4 regions of the Sulfobacillus sp. hq2 genome follow, and region 1 is predicted to be linked to each of the others. Evidence: riboswitches for the same ligand, from Rfam matches in the RefSeq annotation. Region 1 holds a riboswitch; each other region holds the start of a gene.
The links. A riboswitch is a leader RNA that binds a small molecule or an ion and turns the genes downstream of it on or off. The one in region 1 is predicted to bind cyclic di-AMP.
Positions count from the first base shown of each region.

Region 1 (3,085 bases):
TGGTTCCAAACAACATGCGGTTCGTGCGCGGCAGTCCTTCTTTCGTGCGCACGGGAACATCCCCCCGCTCGTAAATTCCTTGGGGCTGAAAAATCGCGACAAGCTCGTCGACAATATCCGCGGTAAAGGGCACCAATCCCAAACTTAAAATTTCCACCACCAGCATCGGCCCATATTTGTCCACAATCAACCCTGGCAATTGGTCGGCTTCGGAATTGACAACGCGGTAAGCATCTTTATGCCCAAGTAAATCCTGTCGCATCTGCGCCGCGTCACGCACCCGGCGGCGAAACCATGCCCCATCAATCACGTCATGCACATCACGCGTGAGCAGACGAAAGGCAATTAGCGATGCCGGATTGAAAAACCCTTTGCCAACAAACCGTCCATTGACCTCGGTTAATTCGACCACCGTTCCTGGCGTTAAATCGGCATGATACATCTCTCCACGATATACCCACGGAGCCCCTTCAAGCACTCGGTGCGGTCCCGTTTTTAAACGCAGGCTCCCAGCCACAAAACCCCTCCTATTCATATCCTTAGGTAGTATAGGCTTATCGTGTGGCTTTTTACCACAGATTTCATGGGCATGATACGCCTTTATGTATCGTGTCCCTATTTTTCCTCTCTTTTCGCCCCAATATCCTCATATCTGTCGAAAATTCCCATTAGCCTTAGAATATGTCAATTTCGCCAAAGACTCCTGCTGTTACCAGCTAACGCTGTTTATCCCGGGACTATCCAGCATTTTTCGAGCTGACAGTATAAGCGCTGTCCCGTAACGTAACATGTGACGCGTATTTACGTGTTAATTCCGTCGAATCTCCTAAAAGGTGCTTCTTAGGAGTACGGAGAACCCGATGCTTTTTGGGGTGAATGATTCCGCCGGGAGTCAAGAGGACCTGTCCTCTAACCCGTCAGCTAACTCCGAAGACGCAGAACAGGAGCGAAAATATGCACAAACGTTGGATGGTGACGGCCGGAGCGGCTCTAAGTGGCAGCCTCGCACTCCTTGCCGTCGGACCCGCTTGGGCCGCAGAATTTCCCGATCTCACCATAGGCCGTGCCGGCGCCACCGTCGCCGTTGTACAACAGCAACTCAACGACCTCGGATATCACACCCCTGTAACAGGGCATTACACCGCGGCGACAGCAAGGACCGTGCGTGCCTTTCAAGCGCGCAATCATATTGCCATCGACGGCATTGCGGGTCCCATCACAGAAAAGACCTTGGTGAACGACCTAACTCAAGTGTATATGCCCATCAAGGGCTCACTCGGACAGCACATGCTTTCGCTAGGGGACTACGGTTCTGCCGTGACCACCTTGCAAGGTGATTTATCCCAATTAGGATACAATCCCGGTCCTGCCGATGGGGTCTTCAATCAACAAACAGGACGTGCCGTGCTTGCCTTTCAAGCGCACGCGGGTATTGCAGTCGATGAAGTAGTCGGTCCTCAAACGGTGCATGCCTTAATGGTCGCCATGGGCTATGCGCCGTCATCTTCCGCGGCCCCCTCCCCCTCATCAGGGAATCCGCCTTTAGCCCCTTCCACTCATAAGATGGTGCTAGGATATTACACGCAATATACGCCGCAGTCTACCGCATCGCAAACCAGCTTGTCAGAGAACCTCGGTAGCATCAACACGATTGCGCCGTTGTGGTACACGGTCCATGCCGATGGCTTGATCGGGCGCATGGGCTATCAGCGCGCTACGGTGCGTGCGTATGCCCAAGCTCATCACATTACGGTTCTCCCGTTAGTCACCAATGCTGGCGGTAATGACGCGATCCTGACGAACGCCAGCACACGCAGTGCGGTAGTCGCCGAGCTGACGCAATTGGCAGTTCAAGACGATTACCAAGGCTACAACATTGACTTTGAAGGTTTAAGTGCCCAAGACCGTTCTGGACTCAATGCCTTTATCCAGTCGCTCAGTCAATCTCTTAGCCCTTTAGGGAAAGAGGTCACGGTGGCCGTTATTCCCCGCACCTCCACGGATCCCTACGGACGCGCCTATGATTATCAATTCTTGGGGCAATACGCCACCAAAGTGGTCCTCATGACGTATGACTATCATGACATCGGCTCGGCGCCAGGGCCTGTCGCCCCTATCGGATGGGTCACTAATGTAGTCAACTACGCTTTAGCCCGCATCCCAGCTTCCAAGATTGTTTTAGGACTTGCCGCCTACGGCTATAACTGGTCTTCGGACGGCAATACCGTAGAGGTCCATGACGAGCAAGCGGTGAACCTGGCTGCCCACTACGGGGTGCCCATCACGTGGAATTCGACGTATGATGAAGCCACGTTTCAGTACCAAGCTGCGAATGGCACGACCCACACTGTGTGGTTTGAAAACGGCTATAGTGATGCCTTTAAGCTGGAACTGGCCAAACACGATCATCTCGGTGGGGTCGCCATTTGGCGCCTCGGCGATGAGGATCCGCACTTGTGGACCGTCATCCGTTCCATCTGGTATGGACAACAATAGCCCTTGAGCCAGCGCCATTGAAGTCAAACCCTCCGGATAACAGCCGGGGGGTTTAATCCATCGCTCAAACTCTTTGCCCTTATGACTGTGCTATGATACAGAAGACTGGAGGCCTCGTTGTCTCCAGAATCATCATGAAAAATTTTCCGCCAGGCTTTCTGGAGGATCCAGGAGGTGAGGATATGCACCCGCGCTTAACACAGATGACCAGCAAATCGGGATGAGGGTGCAAGTTAGGTCCGGAGGACCTAACGAAGGCACTAAGCTTTGTGCCACCCCGCCTTCATGCGGATTCTGATGTCTTAGTGGGCAACGAAACCCACGATGACGCGGGCGTTTACCGCCTCACGCCAGATCAAGCCCTTGTGCAAACCGTGGACTTTTTGACACCTGTTGTCGACGATCCTGAACTATTTGGCAAAGTCGCGGCCGCCAACTCATTATCTGACGTGTATGCCATGGGAGGCATTCCCGTGACCGCATTGAATCTTCTAGCGGTGCCAGAAGGCGTGTTGTCACCCGAAGAAGTCGGAGCCATGCTGCAAGGCGGTCAGTCGATCTTAGATGAAGCGTCTTGCCATTTACTTGG
Region 1 covers NZ_NWUL01000011.1:93,163-96,247, reverse strand. Annotated here, with positions in the region: gene CO251_RS01555 (class I SAM-dependent rRNA methyltransferase) at 1-517, opposite strand, end outside; cyclic di-AMP (ydaO/yuaA leader) riboswitch at 806-951, shown strand; gene CO251_RS01550 (peptidoglycan-binding protein) at 955-2,496, shown strand; gene selD (selenide, water dikinase SelD) at 2,679-3,085, shown strand, end outside.

Region 2 (3,085 bases), on a different contig from region 1:
GATGCGGAGGAACGTAAGATTGCGCAACGCATGGCCTATCTTGAACAGCAATTGGCGAAGTCCGAGGCGCGGTGGGACGGCTATGAGGCGGGAGCAGAAGAAGTGTTGTCGGATCAGGAATTGGGTCCTGCCAAGTTGCGTATTGAAGCGCTCCAAAAGGAGATGGACCAAGTAGGTCCCGTGCAGCCGGGGGTTTTTGCCCTATACACACAACTCGGGGAACGGCTAAGCTATTTAGAGAACGAGTACCGCGATGTACAATTAGCCAAAGATGAGGTGCAGGCGACTCTCGAACAAATTGATCGCGATGTCAATACCCGGCTGGAGGAAACGGCCGGTCAAGTGGAACGGGCATTTCAAGAAGCATGCCGGGCGTTGATTGGCGGCGAAGGAGGATTTCGCTGGACGGCGGGTGAGGAGCCAGGCGTTGAGTTATGGATTAAGCCTCCGGGGAAGAAACCAAGTACGATGACACTCTTGTCAGGAGGCGAAAAAGCCTTGGGCGGTATTGCTTGGCTGTTCGCACTGCTTGCTGTCCGCCCTTCGCCCTTTGTGGTTTTGGATGAAGTCGAGGCAGCCTTGGACGAGGCGAATGCGCAAAGAGTGGCACACTATATCAAAAACCATCATGGTACGACGCAATACGTGATTGTCACTCATCATAAATCAACGATGGTCATTGCTGATGGGTTATGGGGTGTTGCAGGCGATGGACAAGGTCGCAGTCGGTTAATTTCGGTGAAGCTCGATCAAAATGCTGCGGTGGCGGAAGGGTAGGAGATGGCATGGCCGGAATTTGGAATCGACTCAAAGAAGGAATGAGTCGAACGCGCAATAATTTGGGCGGACGTCTGCGCGCGTTGTTTCACGGGAAAGAGTGGGACGACAATCTATGGGAAGAGTTAGAAGAAATTTTGTATGAGGCAGATTTAGGTGTTGACACCATCGAATATCTGACGGCGGCTTTGCGTGAAGCTGTCCGCACCAGGCGCCCGCGGCATGCGGATGACGTCATGGACCTCTTACGGGAAATTATGGTTGACCTATTTGATGTGCCTTCCGATCCGTCACTGTTGGATCCCCAAAGACCCAGTATCTGGCTCATGGTCGGTGTAAATGGAACGGGTAAAACCACGACGGCCGGAAAGTTTGCGGCCTTAATGAAGCGCCAAGGATATCAGGTGATATTAGGGGCTGCTGATACCTTTCGGGCCGCCGCAGTGGAACAGCTGCAAGAATGGGGCGTGCGTTCCGGGGTCGAGGTGGTGCGGCAAGCGCCCGGCGCCGATTCTGCGGCTGTGGCCTATGACACGGTGCAAGCGGCTATCGCTCGGTCCAAAGATTTAGCGATCATTGATACCGCCGGCCGCCTGCATAACAAGACTAATTTAATGCAAGAGTTGCAAAAAGTGGTTCGGGTGATCCAACGAGAACGTCCGCAGGCACCTCACCAAGTGTGGCTGGTGATTGATGCGACCACAGGTCAAAATGGGCTAGCCCAAGCGCAAGTATTCTTAGAGGCGGTCAAGGTCACGGGCATTGTGTTAACGAAGCTGGATGGAACAGCGAAAGGCGGCATAGCGTTGTCCATCAAGCGCCAATTGGGATTGCCGATCCGCTTTGTGGGCGTGGGAGAAAAAGTGGAAGATTTGCTCCCGTTTGATGCAGACAGCTATGTGCGCGCGATCTTAGGCGATTGACGCGTACTAAAGACCGATCCTATACTTAGAAGATACCTTGAAAACGCCGAATTCTCAAGGAAGCGGAGGAACCGATTTCGATTTGGGGTGAATTGCGGTGCAACGGGCAGGCTCTGAGCCCGAACCCGACAGCTAACTTCGCAGGCGTAGGGGGCTCAAGGTTAAGACATGGTATCTCTCGTTCCCCCCGGGAAATTAGGGGGGTTTTTCTTGCCCTCCGTGATGAGGGAGGTGTCCACAAGGTGATGAAAAGAGTTTTGCAGTTGTCTATGCGGGCCGATCCCTTAAATCCGTTGGATGGTGGGGAGACAGGTGGTCAGCAAGTCCTAGTACGCCAAATGGGCAGGAATTTGCAACATTTAGGTTACGCGGTCGATGTGATGACGGTGCGTCAACGTCAAGAAGTGGCGGAACGCTCGTCCTTTGGGCATTTAGGACAAGTGATACGACTCACCGGATGGGAAGATCGGGTCTGGTCGGATGATCAATGGCATAATGTGCGGGACCAATTAGTGGATCAGGTCTTGACATGGGTCAATGACCAGCACCGGGAATATTACGCCATTCACAGCCATTTTTGGATTTCGGGCATGGTCGCGCAAAAGGTGGCGGAAGTGCTCCAAGTGCCGTGGATTCATTCGCCCTATAAAATGGCAGAGTGGACGAGGCGCCCGGGCGACCGTATTTCACCGGTACGGATGCAATGGGAGCGGCAGTTGTTGACGCAAGCCCAGGCCATTGTAGTGCCATACTTAGAAGAGAGCGAAATGATTCATCAAACAGCTCCTGATGTCCCTTTGTACGTGGTCTCTCCTGGGGTTGACATTACCAATTTTTTTGTTCGTGACGCGGGTCCCTTGCTCCGGGGACTAGGCCTCTATCGTCCGCCTTTGCTCTACGTTGGCCGGTTAGAAGAGGGGCGGGGGATAAAAGAGGTGCTGGAGGTCATGGGACAGCATCCATTACCCGACGATTTGACCTTATTAGTGGTAGGAGGAAGCCCGGGTGAGGTTCTAGGAGGGCTCCCCACCAATCCGACCTTAGCCGAATTAGCGCGCCCTTTAGGCAAACACATTCGGTTCCTCGGTCCCACACCGCATCATGCCATTGCTATCTATATGGGATCGGCTGCGGCGCTGATTGCCCCCAATCAAGGGCCCACATTGGGCATGGCCGTGGTAGAAGCCATGGCCTCCGGCTGCCCGGTCATTGGGACAAATGTGCCGGGTGTTCAAGATTGGATCGAGTCCGGATTTAACGGGATTTTGATTGACCGTACACGTATTGACCAGTTGTGGGAGGCCGCGTTACAGTTGTGGAATAACCCAAGCCAGGCGCGGCAATGGGGAATGAACGGCCAAGAAATGGTTCAACGCCATCATACG
Region 2 covers NZ_NWUL01000048.1:147,036-150,120, reverse strand. Annotated here, with positions in the region: gene smc (chromosome segregation protein SMC) at 1-777, shown strand, start outside; gene ftsY (signal recognition particle-docking protein FtsY) at 786-1,700, shown strand; cyclic di-AMP (ydaO/yuaA leader) riboswitch at 1,735-1,862, shown strand; gene CO251_RS16550 (glycosyltransferase) at 1,946-3,085, shown strand, end outside.
Region 2: it holds a riboswitch for cyclic di-AMP, as region 1 does, so the genes downstream of both, CO251_RS16550 (glycosyltransferase) here and CO251_RS01550 (peptidoglycan-binding protein) in region 1, are expected to answer to the same signal.

Region 3 (3,085 bases), on a different contig from region 1:
CCCACGCTAAACTTGCCTGACAAGGTGAGTGCGTGTCCCGTGGGAACAGCCATTGGATAGGTGGCATAGACCGGCGACATCCCCATGACTTGCACGGGTTGATTGCTTAATTGGGATATCACATGTTTCACAGAAGCCGACAGGGCCGGTGCTGATAAGGTGCGCTGGCCTGTCGATGTATGGCTTTGTCCGGCGGGGCGAATTTGCGGAAGAATTAACAATCCTGCAATCGACGCCGCGGCAGCGCTCAAAAATATCTGCCGGACGCGCGCACGCCGTTTTAACGCTTTTTTCGGATGCCAGTCGGGTTTGAAGTACAGACCCATCCCGTCAGCCATGGCCCGATCCATCAGCTCTCCGATTGTGTCATGGTGGCGTTCTTCGCTCATAACAGTCCCTCCTTCCACAGGGGTTCAAGCAAAGGACGCAAGTGTTGGCGGGCCCGGTAGAGACGGGTTTTCACAACCTGTTCGCTGACGCCGAGCGCCGCGGCGGTCTCCTTTAGTGAGCGGTCCATATAATAAAATAATAAGATGCATTGGCGTTCAACCACACCGAGTTTCATGACAGCGTCCAAAACATTGACGTCCTCCAAAAGTAAGGGTACCTCATCGACGGCAGATTGAGTTACCTCGAGAATGTCGGTGGGATCTTCGGGATGGCGCTTGTAATAACGCATACGGTCGCGACAAAGATTGGTAATCGTATGAAAAAGCAAAGCAGGGCTCAGAGTGTCCGCGCCGTGCCGTTCGGTATGGCGCCACAAACGGACGAAGGCTTCTTGGGCCGTGTCCTCCGCGTCATCTTTGACGTGCAGTGTGACGAAAGCATACCGCAAAGCTCTATCTCCATATTCCTCCATAAATTGGGTAAACCGTCGTTCTTCCTGTGCGTCCGTAACAGGCAACTCCCTTTTCTCTTGTCTCAATACCATAACGTTTGACGATGCAAGGAGGTTACATCACTTAACACTTTCATACGCAAGAATGGAACGAGCGAGACATGTCGAATCTGAGGATGTACGCTCTGAACACGGTCGTTATGGTCAGACCACAGCCGTATTATGTTGCACATTCTTAAATTATTCGTCATCGGTCGTGCAACCACAATCCCTATAGCTATTATAAGCACCGCAACACTTTCTCGCTACGGAACGGAATATGTGTCGGCGTGGTTCGGGCCTTTAAAAATTGGAGGCCGGGCCGCGCGGCTTATGTGGGATATTAAAGATGGATAGCATTCTCGCGCCCAGACTACGGATCCTTTGGCGCGAGAATGCCTAGTTATTGGCCCAGCACGTAAACAGTGACGGGCTGAATGCCAAAGTTGGCTACGGTCTGGGAGCCATTGTCCATAAAGATATCAATGCGGTCGCCGACAATCGCGCCGCCGGTATCCATGGCTTGACCAAGAAAGCCGCTTTGGGGCAGTACAGAATCGTGATAGCCTTGGACGTAGACGGTAGATTTCAAAGGGATGACACTGGGGTCAACAGCGATCATGCCGGGTTGCAGAGGTTGTCCGAATGCATCAACAGGACCATAGGGATAGTTGTCTTGTGCACTCGGTCCATAGGCTGTTGCCGTCATATGATAGACCGCCACCACCGGTTTGCCGTCTATCGTCTGAGGGGATGCATTGGATGCTTGGACCGCGGAGCCTTCAGAAGACGAATAGGCCGGGGTGAGATGAAATCCGGCGAGAATATCTTGCCAAGTTGCAGGGTCTACGGTCCCCGTCACGGGCAGACCTTCAGCCTGTTGGAAGTCTTTGACCCCTTGTTCGGTTTTGGGGCCAAAGATACCATCAACAGGTCCAACAGCCGAAAAACCGAGATCTTGTAAGTCAGCCTGCAAGGTCATCACCCAATGCCCTTGGTCGGAATAAGATAGGGTGTGCTGCATCGCGGGATGTTGGGCTTCGAGTTCCGGTAGCGTGACGCTTTGCGCCCATGTAGGACTCGATACCATTAACATACTGCTCATAGCGGATATGGCTAATGCAAAAGGTTTCCACAATCCCATCAATGAATGCCTCCTCTCGTTTGGCGCCGCCGGAGTTAGTTTACGGGTTCGGGCACGAGCGTCCCTGCCTAAAAAGGATTCACCCAAAGAATAATCCCCCGGTTCCCAAGGAATTAGGCGCGGTGTAACGCCCCATAGTGTAACGGGGATCACAAGAAACGGGGAAATCTGTCGAGATGCCTTGTCCGGGCACAACGTGGCGTCTAGGCATTTTGGCGCGGGTATGCACGACAATGAGCACGAAGGGAGACGAACTCCAGCATTTGTTTTGGCTGCAAAGATGTGGAAATGGAAAAAAACTTGGCGAAACACGAAAATGTCACTAGAATAAACGGTATAATGCGGTTTTATTGTGACAAATTTTTTTCGGCAGGTAATAAATTCTGTGTTTTTTCACCCTAAGATTTGCCAGAGGAGTTGACCGAGAATCAGTTCATTGCAGACAAGGCATACTGAGCGTGGAGGGAACACATTGCTGATTGACGGTAATGCTTTAATTATTCCGGTAGCCTTGCCTGACGCGCTAGAGGCGTTCAGGTTGCAAAGCGACCCTTCTGCTCGGCAACTCCCTGCACATGTCACGGTGCATTTTCCTTTTGCCGATGAGCCAAAATCTCGGATCGTGGCTCCCCAGTTGAAGCGTTTGCTGGGTAAAATGGCGCCCTTTCGGATTTATTTTGACAACATGGGGCGCTTTGAAATGCCCAACGAAATGATTTTGTACTTAAAAGTCACAGTAACGCCAGAGTTGATGACGCTATTTGAAACGATTTGGCAAAAATTTCGAACATATCCACCGTATGAAGGTAAGCATCAAGAGATTATTCCCCATATCACCATGGCGCGCGTCAATCCTGCGACTGCGGGAGCCGTTGAAGCACGCCTCACCCATCTGGTTGAGCAACACCGGTCTGCGTTATTTTGGGACATCTCCGAAGTTGAGTGGGTTAATGTCCAACAGGGCGTGCCAGGCTGTCGTATTTTGGGAAGTTTTCCTCTAGGACGCTCCATCAAATCATAAGGTAAAGAATGTTCCCAGCACACATGTTGCTATTTATAGA
Region 3 covers NZ_NWUL01000025.1:13,349-16,433, reverse strand. Annotated here, with positions in the region: gene CO251_RS04010 (hypothetical protein) at 1-389, opposite strand, end outside; gene CO251_RS04005 (RNA polymerase sigma factor) at 386-907, opposite strand; gene CO251_RS04000 (peptidoglycan-binding protein) at 1,284-2,024, opposite strand; cyclic di-AMP (ydaO/yuaA leader) riboswitch at 2,033-2,154, opposite strand; gene CO251_RS03995 (2'-5' RNA ligase family protein) at 2,497-3,045, shown strand.
Region 3: it holds a riboswitch for cyclic di-AMP, as region 1 does, so the genes downstream of both, CO251_RS04000 (peptidoglycan-binding protein) here and CO251_RS01550 (peptidoglycan-binding protein) in region 1, are expected to answer to the same signal.

Region 4 (3,085 bases), on a different contig from region 1:
GCATGCATCGTCTTTTGAAAAAAGTTTTGTTCTATCGCCACAGACTCCGGATCGGGCGCATTTTCGTAGCCAATCGTCACCGTCGGTTCACTGGCTGCCCCAGACGTGCCGCACCCGGCCACGATGGCCATTAATGGCAACACCATTAATCCGGCCAGAAACGGCTTCAAGGTCTTCTTTTTCTCCACATAACATCCTCCTTCATTTTATGGCTGTGGGTTTTTGCCATCTTGATTGTGTTTATGCTTTCCCCTTCCACGGTGTGACACGGTGCTCAATGGAGCGAATAATCAACTCCATGCCGTATCCCAACAACCCAATCATGACGATGCCGACAAAGACTACCCCAATTTGTAATTCATTGCCGGCCGACTCAATCATCCATCCTAGGCCCTTGGAGGCAGCAATCATTTCCGCTGCCACTAAACAGGTCCAGGCAATTCCAATGCCAACCCGCATGCCCGTAAAGATTTCTGGAAGCGCTGAAGGAAAGATGACATAGCGGAAAATCTGACGCTTGTTAGCGCCTAAGCATTGCGCTACGCGAATGCGCGTTTCTTGAACACTCTTAACGCCTGACATCGCGCTGATGATGATAATCGGGATGGTGCAGAAGAAAATCAAAACCACCTTGGACGTCTCCCCAATGCCAAACCAGACAATCATGACGGGGATGTACGCCAAGGGCGGAATCGGCCGCAAAAATTGCAACAGCGGATCAATCGCTAAGAACACCCAATCCGTGGACGCCATCCAAAATCCAATCGGCACGCCCACGACCACTGCTGCTATAAATCCGGTCGTAATCCTCCCCAAACTGTAAAGCGTACTGGTTAACAGTGGCTCCCCACTATAACCGACCGTCGCGACGGTGATAAAGTCATGGACAACGGCCCCTGGTGAAGGCAAGGCCGTTGGAGGAAAGAGATTCAGGGCCGTCACTCCCCACCACAAGGCTATCATGATAACGGCGACGAGCCATGGAACGTAGCCACGATAGGGCTTTTTGTCTTCCTTCCACACTTTTTGCTCCAGTGCGCCTTCGGCGCTTTCAGCGTCAAGCTCATCAGACGCCATATAGCTATACCCCATGTCAACAGCCTCCTTGCAAATGCATAATCTCTTCTCATCTCCTATCCAACTGAACAGTCGCCCCATCAAAGAAAAAACCGGGCTAAAGCCCGGGCATAGTCCAAGCCTTCCAAGCCGACGAGGTAAGCTGACGGGCTAGGGCGGATGGCTGCCCCCTTGCGTACGCCCCGAAAATTGGGTCCCCCGTTCGTGTGATGACACGATTTGGCGATTGATTCAATTGGCACGCCGCTCTCTAGCCTAGAATATGCTGTAGATGCAACGCTTGTGCTCTTTAAGGCTACCATGGATAAGCGGATGTTGGCAATTTCGACCTATACTGACAAATATCGCAACCGAAAATTTAAGCTCCCCATTCTTCCCCAAATTGGGTAAGATAATGGGCATACCTGATTTTCCAGGAGGTTCTGTGTTGCCCTCATTTGCAGATATCATACTCATTCGACATGGTGAAAGCGAAGCCAATGCCGCCGGTCGCTTTGCCTGTCGCTCATGGGATCCAGCCCTTACGGCAACAGGACGGGCTCAAGCACAACAACTGGCCCACCAATGGCATAACGCGCCCATACGCTATTTGGTTACAAGCCCGTTGCTCAGAGCCCAAGAAACGCTAGCCCCTTTAGCCCAAGATCATGACTTGACTCCCGTGATTTTGCCTGATTTAGCCGAAGTCAATCTAGGCCAATGGGATGGAAAGCGCCTGCGCGATCTTGAGGAAGCGGAGTCCCCGTCCTTTATCGCATGGCGTCAAGACCCTGATCGCAATCCACCCCCTGGCGGCGAAAGCATTCGGGCGGTGGGGCAACGCGTGTTGAATGCGCTGGCCCACTTTGTGGAACCCCGAGAACGCCATACCTTGACGATTGCTGCCACCCATGCGGACTGCATTAAAGGCGCGGTGATGCTGATTATGAACGCTGAAGGTCCTATGGCGCGTCGCCTGGTTGTCCCTAATGCGGGTCACGTTGTCTTGCGCTGGTACGAGACGGGCGTGTGGACCATGGTCTTTGCCGATCCCAGAGTCCCGTCGTAACCGCTAAACAATTTGAGAGTCTAGGGGCAAGTCCCAAGCAATACGCCGGATCATATCCGCGGTTTTCAGCATATCCTCGGTGCAAAGGCCGGCCCACAAGTAAAGCGGCGGTTGACCAGGAAGGCGATACTCGTGTACCCACCCCCGCTGAGTCAAGGCGGTTAACACGCGGGCAACCACGCTGGGATCAAGCCGTGCGTACCCAGCCAAGGTTCCAATTGCCGCTGCGCGCCTCTGAACCCATAGAGCCGCCAACACTTGCGGCATCTTTTGTGCGTCGCCATTTTCATCCCACATGCTCACCGCCTCCTTTGTGTTCTTAAGCAATGGATATGCGTCGACAACATGGTCCGTTCGTCCCTTTTTCTTGTGTTTACCAGCTATTCAGCATACACTTCCATTATGGCAAAGAATTCTTTGTAAAAATTCGTGATGTAAGGAGAAAGATCTGTGATTCGCTTGTCATTAGCATGGCGTTTAGCTGTTCTCGCCCTAGGATCCACCCTTATCGCCGGTTGCGGAACCACCCCAAGTGCCGCTGCCCCCAACCACGTGTCTCATAGCATCCGGATTGTAGATGACACCGGACGCACGGTAACCTTGCCGAAACCGGCAACACGGATCGTTACTATCGATCCCAGCAATACCGAGATTGCATTAGATTTGGGATTAAAATCGGACATTGTCGGCACCGATTCCTCGACGTTCCAGTATGCCCCAGCGCCTTGGGCATCAGAGCTCAAAGGGCTACATGACATTGGGTCCTCGTATCCTGGGGTCAGTGTCGAACAAATCGTTGCGACCAAGCCAGACCTCGTCTTGGCCATGCCCGGCATTAAGGGGCTCTCGGCGCTCAGCCGGTTTCACATTCCTGTTCTTATCTTGAGTCCTCAAAGCATCGCCGGTGTGTATCACGACATTGAGATTGTGGGTCAAGCCACGGGGCGCGTCCATCAGGCG
Region 4 covers NZ_NWUL01000034.1:168,332-171,416, reverse strand. Annotated here, with positions in the region: gene CO251_RS10405 (ABC transporter substrate-binding protein) at 1-188, opposite strand, end outside; gene CO251_RS10400 (ABC transporter permease) at 241-1,092, opposite strand; cyclic di-AMP (ydaO/yuaA leader) riboswitch at 1,189-1,312, opposite strand; gene CO251_RS17425 (hypothetical protein) at 1,297-1,467, shown strand; gene CO251_RS10395 (histidine phosphatase family protein) at 1,505-2,125, shown strand; gene CO251_RS10390 (hypothetical protein) at 2,129-2,422, opposite strand; gene CO251_RS10385 (ABC transporter substrate-binding protein) at 2,576-3,085, shown strand, end outside.
Region 4: it holds a riboswitch for cyclic di-AMP, as region 1 does, so the genes downstream of both, CO251_RS10400 (ABC transporter permease) here and CO251_RS01550 (peptidoglycan-binding protein) in region 1, are expected to answer to the same signal.